Regions from separate parts of the Lysinibacillus sp. OF-1 genome, predicted to be linked through region 1. Evidence: riboswitches for the same ligand, from Rfam matches in the RefSeq annotation. Region 1 holds a riboswitch; the other holds the start of a gene.

Evidence for each region. A riboswitch is a leader RNA that binds a small molecule or an ion and turns the genes downstream of it on or off. The one in region 1 is predicted to bind cobalamin.
Region 2: another riboswitch for cobalamin. It lies ahead of NV349_RS10375 (ABC transporter substrate-binding protein); the one in region 1 lies ahead of NV349_RS11140 (hypothetical protein).

Annotation. Positions count from the first base shown of each region.
Region 1 covers NZ_CP102798.1:2,298,996-2,302,418, forward strand. Annotated here, with positions in the region: gene NV349_RS11130 (enoyl-CoA hydratase-related protein) at 1-41, shown strand, start outside; gene NV349_RS11135 (enoyl-CoA hydratase/isomerase family protein) at 56-1,120, shown strand; cobalamin riboswitch at 1,256-1,443, shown strand; gene NV349_RS11140 (hypothetical protein) at 1,644-1,844, shown strand; gene NV349_RS11145 (hypothetical protein) at 1,884-2,540, shown strand; cobalamin riboswitch at 2,824-3,001, shown strand; gene NV349_RS11150 (glutaredoxin family protein) at 3,116-3,340, shown strand; gene nrdI (class Ib ribonucleoside-diphosphate reductase assembly flavoprotein NrdI) at 3,337-3,423, shown strand, end outside.
Region 2 covers NZ_CP102798.1:2,133,103-2,136,525, reverse strand. Annotated here, with positions in the region: gene NV349_RS10380 (precorrin-3B methylase) at 1-240, opposite strand, end outside; gene NV349_RS10375 (ABC transporter substrate-binding protein) at 291-1,283, opposite strand; cobalamin riboswitch at 1,447-1,633, opposite strand; gene NV349_RS10370 (elongation factor G) at 1,816-3,423, shown strand, end outside.

The DNA of each region.
Region 1 (3,423 bases):
CGTTTATAGACAAAAGACAGCCCAACTTTAAACATTTGTAAGGGAGGAAACTACTATGACAAATGAAGTAATATTTTCCGTCAGTGAGGGTGGCGCAGCAAGCATTACGCTGAATCGTCCTCAAGCTTTAAACTCACTTTCTATAGAAATGCTAAAGCCCATTGGTGAGAAACTAAAGGAATGGCAGGCGAATGATCAAATTCACTTGATAATTCTAAGAGGTACTGGCGAAAAGGGCTTTTGTGCTGGGGGTGATATTAAAACACTCTATAAAGCTCGCTCCAGTCAGGAAGCTTTCCAAAATGCCGAAATCTTTTTTGAGGAAGAATATCACATAGATAGGGCAATCTATCACTACCCAAAGCCTATCATTGCTTGCCTTGATGGCATTGTCATGGGAGGTGGGGTTGGTTTAACGTATGGGGCTAGCCACCGAATTGTTACAGAACGAACAAAATGGGCTATGCCAGAAATGAATATTGGCTTCTTTCCTGATGTTGGAGCTGCCTATTTTCTAAATAAAGCGCCTGGCTATGTAGGATATTACTTAGCTTTGACAGCATCGATCATCCAAGCTGCAGATGTTCTCTTTGCTAATGGTGCGGATAGCTATATGACGAGCGATCATTTACACGCATTCCTCACACGCATTGAACAAACGGACTGGCATACAGTGGAGACTGACACAGCTCTAAAGCAATTAATAGAGGACTATTCAAGTACACCAACAGCAAACAGTGAGCTTGCCAGCCTTCAAAATGAAATCGATCAACATTTCTCAAAACATACAGTGGAGAAGATAGTCGAATCCTTAGACAATGACCCAAGCAAATTTGCACAAGAAACAAAGCAGTTGCTTCTATCTAAATCTCCATCATCCTTAAAAATTACATTAAAGCAGCTGATAGATGCCCAACATAAAACGGTAGAAGAATGCTTTGCGACTGATTTAATCTTGGCAAAAAACTTTTTAAATCATGAGGATTTCTATGAAGGGGTTAGGTCTGTCGTCATTGATAAGGATCGAAATCCTCAGTATATCTATCAAACATTCGCTGATTTTACAGATGATATACTTGAAAAATTCTTTCAAGACAGTAGTGAAACCGTAAAGAAGTAAGAACAATGATATCTTCGCTCAATAAATGCTGAAACCATCTACTTGTTAAGAGGTAGGTGGTTTCTTAAGTGTTGTTCTGTAGATTTTCATAGGGTTTTGTCAGAGAAAGTAGAATGATATGTTATACTATAAAAAACGGAATAAAAGGATAAAGGTACAAATTCAATAGAATTTGTTTAAAAGGGAAGAACGGTGAAAAGCCGTCGCTGTCCCGCAACTGTAATTGGGAGCACATTTTAAAAACCACTGTTATGTATGTAATGGGAAGGGAAAAATGTGTGATGATCATAAGCCAGGAGACCTGCCTTTATCTAGTACAGCCAAAACCTACGCGGATAGGGGGTGTTGAGTGTGACGAATTACCTTCATCATACTCATAGTGCGACAACCAAAAAAAGAGTCTCTATTCAATATAGACGACTTATTTTATATTGGTTGAAGAACTATGAAGTATGTCAGTCATAGCTAGCATCTTCCCATTAGGGCAAGATGTTTTTTTTATGAATAAATAGGGGTGAACAAGATGACATCACATTCAATTTCATTTTATATAAATCAGTTAAAGCAGCAAATTATGAACAACCTTTCTGGTGAGCATATTAGGCCTTTACAGCTTTATATTAGGAAGTTAATAGAAGAAAACCCAAATGATTATACATCTATTAATGATGCCTATTTAACGATCAAGCTTGAATTAGTCAAGACATGTCATGATAGTAGATAAAAAATCTGAAGTGAAGTGAATAATTAAATGGAATGCAAAATGAACAAATCTGAAGACATAATGGACAACATAGATATGAATCAAAAAGTTTTATATAGAAAATTGGATCATTTTGAAATGGAAAGAGGCTTGGTATTAGAAAGTTTAGACATTTTTCTAAGATGGAATCAACAAACACAATACCTTTCCGAAGACAAGCTTCAAAAGCTTTGGATGAAACTGGTAAGGAAGTATAAATTCTCTCTCGATGAATGGGAAAGAACCGCTGGTCGTACAAATATCCATGCTTATCTAGTGAAGGAGCAAGGGCATGGGTTACAAAAGTTGATGCGCTTTTACAAAGATCGACACGGCATAAAATGGTTGGAAAATGCATTTCATTATGGAATGTCATTGCTCATTGAAGTTGGAAAAATGCCTGGATTAGAAATGTTTTTCCTAACAAATTTAATATGTTACAGATGGGAAAAGGATTATTTAGAGGATGCAGATGTTCAACAGTTTTTTTGTCATTCAATAAATGGTAAAGTGAAGGAGGTCTATGAAAGTTTCAGGGCTTTCGATCAAGAACAGAATCTGTTAACCGCAACTACTCTCTATAAACTTTTATCAAAATATAATCCTCATTTTCAAGTGAATTCGGCAGCAACGCCTGAATTTTATAAGGAATTGTCCTTATTTGTCGAAATCGAGTAATCCATACGTTCGACATGTCAAACAGTCTATTATTCTTTAGAATATAGGCTGTTTCTATGTGAAATACGCTAGTATATTTAATGCTCATAGATCCGTAGTAACAAAAAATCTCGTACATAGTTTAGATACACAATGAATTAAGATATAAGTAATAGATGGTGAAATTCCTTCGAAAGTTATGATTGAAAATAATGAATAATCAAAAAATAAAGAAGTTTAGAATCTAGATTTACTTTTTATATGAAGGATGGTACACTTAAAACTATTGAACAACAACTATATATTGTGTTCGTTTTATATAGGTGCTACTATATGTAGTTTAAAAGGGAAGTTCGGTACAATTCCGACGCTGTCCCCGCAACTGTGAAGCTGACAATGATTACAACCACTGTGCATTCGCATGGGAAGGGAATCAGAGGATGAAGCAAAGCCAGGAGACCTGCCTCTATAAAACAATTAATCATTTCTTCGGGGATTAAGAAATGGGAACGTCAGTATTTTTGGTATGGTAACGTTTCCATTTAGCTATCTCTCTAGAGGAGATAGCTTTTTATTATATGAAAAGAGGGATTTTTATGAAACTTTATACGAAAACAATCTGTCCAAAATGCCTTTGGGTAAAATCTGAATTACAACGTGCAGGACTTGATGCAGAAATTGTCAACATTGATCACGATGAACAAGCTAAACAAACAATAATCGATGCAGGTTTTTTAAGTGTGCCTGTTTTAGAAATGAATAATACATTTATAGGAGATGTTAAGGACATAGTTTCTCATATTGAGATGATTGTTCTATGATCGTTTACGCAAGTCGTACAGGAAATGTCCGGAATATTGTTTCCAAATTAAGGGCAGAGTCTGTTGAGCTCTCTGAGGAATTA
Region 2 (3,423 bases), 170 kb from region 1:
TTCTCGTAAGGCTTGCATAGCCTCTGTCACGGCACTCGTTGGAATGGACACTAAAATACTATAGGAGGCCGAATACTTAATCGCCCCCTTTTCGCCAGCAATCTCTGCTATTTTTTGAAATTGTGCAGGCGTATAATGCTTATTAATAATACCTGGGCTGACAGCTAAGCGTGTAAATTCGCCATGACGATTAAGTGTTTCAAATGTTTGATCTGGTACGTTTTTCTGAAATGCATTCATTGATATCGCTCCTTATGAAAAAGGAGCTAGCACAATGCTAGCTCGGAATTTTAAAAGTTATCAGGATAGAAACCCTTCGCTAAAATTTCAATAGCCTCTGCCGCACGAACGCCTTCAGACGCAGCTGACAGTGGCAGGATGACAAAGCGATCATTTTTAACAGCTTCCATCTCCTTTAATGCTGGATCATTTTTTAAGAATTGAATCTTTTGTTCGGCCGTTGTTTCACCGTAATCGATCACGACAACTACCTCGGGATTACGGTCTACCGCATCTTCCTTCGACACGGTTGTCCAGCCTGATTCCACATCACCAAAAATATTTTGACCACCAGCGATTGACACTAGTTCATTCATAAAGTTTTGACCAGCTGTAAAGACATCCTTTTCACCGCTATCAAATACGAGAACACGTAATTTCTCACTATCTTTTGGTAATTTAGCTTGAATTGCCTCCACATCTTGCGTCATTTGCTCAATTAAGGCTTCTCCACGATCCTCAATACGGAAAATTTTTGCGATATTACGAATATCAGTGAAAATATCCTCTAGTGTTGGCTTTGTCATATTGGAAGCCGTATGTAAATACGTATGAATGCCTAACTCCTCAAGCTCTTCCGGTGTTCCAACACCCTTTTCACCAAAGCCACTCTTCCAGCCTGCATATAAGAAATCAGCCTCGGCATCAATTACTTGCTCCTTCGTTGGGTATTGATCAGAAAGCACAGGCACTTTATCGTATGCTTCTTGTAGGGGCTCGTAGATTTTATCATCTAAGTAAGCTGTGCCTACCATGGAATCCTCTAAGCCTAGCGCTAGCATAATCTCTGTCACATGCTGATTTAAACTAATCGCTTTTGTAGGTGCTTCCTTATATGTTTGAGTTGTTTCATTATTGTCAATGGTTACTTCCGTTGCTGCCTCAGATGGCTCAACCTTCTCATCTTGCGCTGCTGATTCAGGTTTGTCCTTTGCATTACAAGCCCCTAAAACAGCGACCAAGGCAATGACCATCACCAGCCATAAACTTTTCCATTTCTTCATGTCCTTTTCTCCTTTGTTGTTCATCTATAGAAAGAAATCAAAGACTTCTTTGCTACCAGGATTCGTGGGAAGGGCATAAAAAAACCCTCTTGTCGCCAAGAGAGTAGCATAGTGAAAAAACGGTACATTACCTTTATCACTATCCCCATCCTCGTGGTTCTTAGTCAAAAAACACATACTGGCAGGTATCCTGGCTTAGGTTCATCATCTATACGCCTTCCCATAGTTAAACTACAGTGGCATGCTGTACAGACTCCCCATTTACAGTTGCGGGACAGCATCGGAATTGCACCGATTTCCCTTTTAAGCAAATGACAAATGCCATTTGCACCAATACGTTCTATAATGATTAATACTATTGATAGACTAGCAGAAGAAAATTTGTAGCTCAATCAGTAGTATGTTGCTAAATATATAATCATCATTATATTAGCACTATTTCGACAAAAATACGAACTATTTTACAAGAAATATATAAGCTAGTATTCTGTTACAATGAAAAGATAGCTATAGATAGAAACGAGGATATGTTATGTACAAAACAATTGGTGTACTTGCGCATGTGGATGCAGGTAAAACAACCTTCTCTGAGCAAGTACTTTTTCATACACAAAGCATTCAAGCTCGTGGTCGAGTGGATCATCAGGATACCTTTCTCGATCATCATGAGCTAGAGCGCAAGCGTGGTATTACCATTTTTGCCGAGCAAGGTCGCATGAACATAGGCGACGATACATACACGTTGATTGATACACCAGGGCATGTCGACTTCTCCCCTGAGATGGAGCGCGCCATTCGTGTGATGGATTATGCCATTGTTATCATTAGTGCGGTCGAGGGCGTACAGGGTCATACGGAAACCGTGTGGCAGCTTTTACGCAAATACCATGTCCCAACATTCTTCTTTATCAATAAAATTGATCGCGAAGGAGCCAATGTGGAGGCCGTTATGACACAGCTCCGCAAGGATTGTTCCCAGCAGGTGCTGTTCGTCGATGAACCGCTTCGTACTGATTATGTTTCAAGCAGCATCATGGAATGGTTGGCTGAGCGTAATGAAGAGCTGCTCGATGCCTTTTTGAATGAGTCATTGGAGCATGAGCAATGTCTTACTCAGCTACAGACCATGATTCAAAAGGAATGTGCCTTCCTCTGCTTTACAGGGTCTGCCCTAAAGGATGAGGGCATCAAGGAATTGCTTGCCCAGCTCCCTCTATTAACAGACACCCATTTTGAAGTGAATGCACCGTTTGAGGGGGAGGTTTTTAAAATTCGTCATGACGGCCACCAGCGTTTAACATTTATGAAGGCTGTCAAGGGAGTTTTACATGTTCGGGATGAATTTTCGTTTGAAGAAGTGACAGAAAAAGTGACTGAAATTCGCCTCTATAATGGCAGTCGCTTTGATACCGTCCAACAGGTTGAAGCGGGAGAGATTTTTGCTGTTAAAGGACTTAGTCAGGCCAATATTGGAGACCGCATCGGCACTACTGTGCTGTCACAGCCCTATGAGCTTGTCCCAACGCTACAGGCAAAGGTTCAATATGAGGGCCATCAGCATATCAAGGAAGTGTTACAAATTTTCCGTTTACTAGAAGCAGAAGAGCCTTCCTTACGTGTGGTTTGGCAGGAAAAGTTCCAGGAAATCCATGTGCACATTATGGGCGTTATTCAGTTGGAGGTACTGACAGAGGTGTTAATGAAGCGTTTTTCATTAACGGTCTCCTTTGGCGAGCCCCAAATTTTATATATGGAAACCATTGTGACGACGGTGACAGGCTATGGTCATTTTGAGCCCCTCAAGCATTATGCAGAAGTTCATTTACTAATGGAGCCCAATCCACGAGGAGTAGGTAATACATTTAGCAATGCCTGCCATGCGGATCATTTATCGGTAGGCAACCAACGCCTTGTTGAAAAGCACCTGTTTGAGCGTGATCACCATGGCTTACTCACAGGCTTCCCTCTGACAGATGTTCATTTTACACTGCTAACAGGTCGCGGACATAATGAACATACATCGGGCGGCGATTTCCGAGAAGCTAGTTTCCGTGCGCTACGTCAAGGACTTGAGCAAGCACAGAACATCCTGCTTGAACCTTATTATCGCTTTAAAATGAAGGCTTCGAACGACTTTATC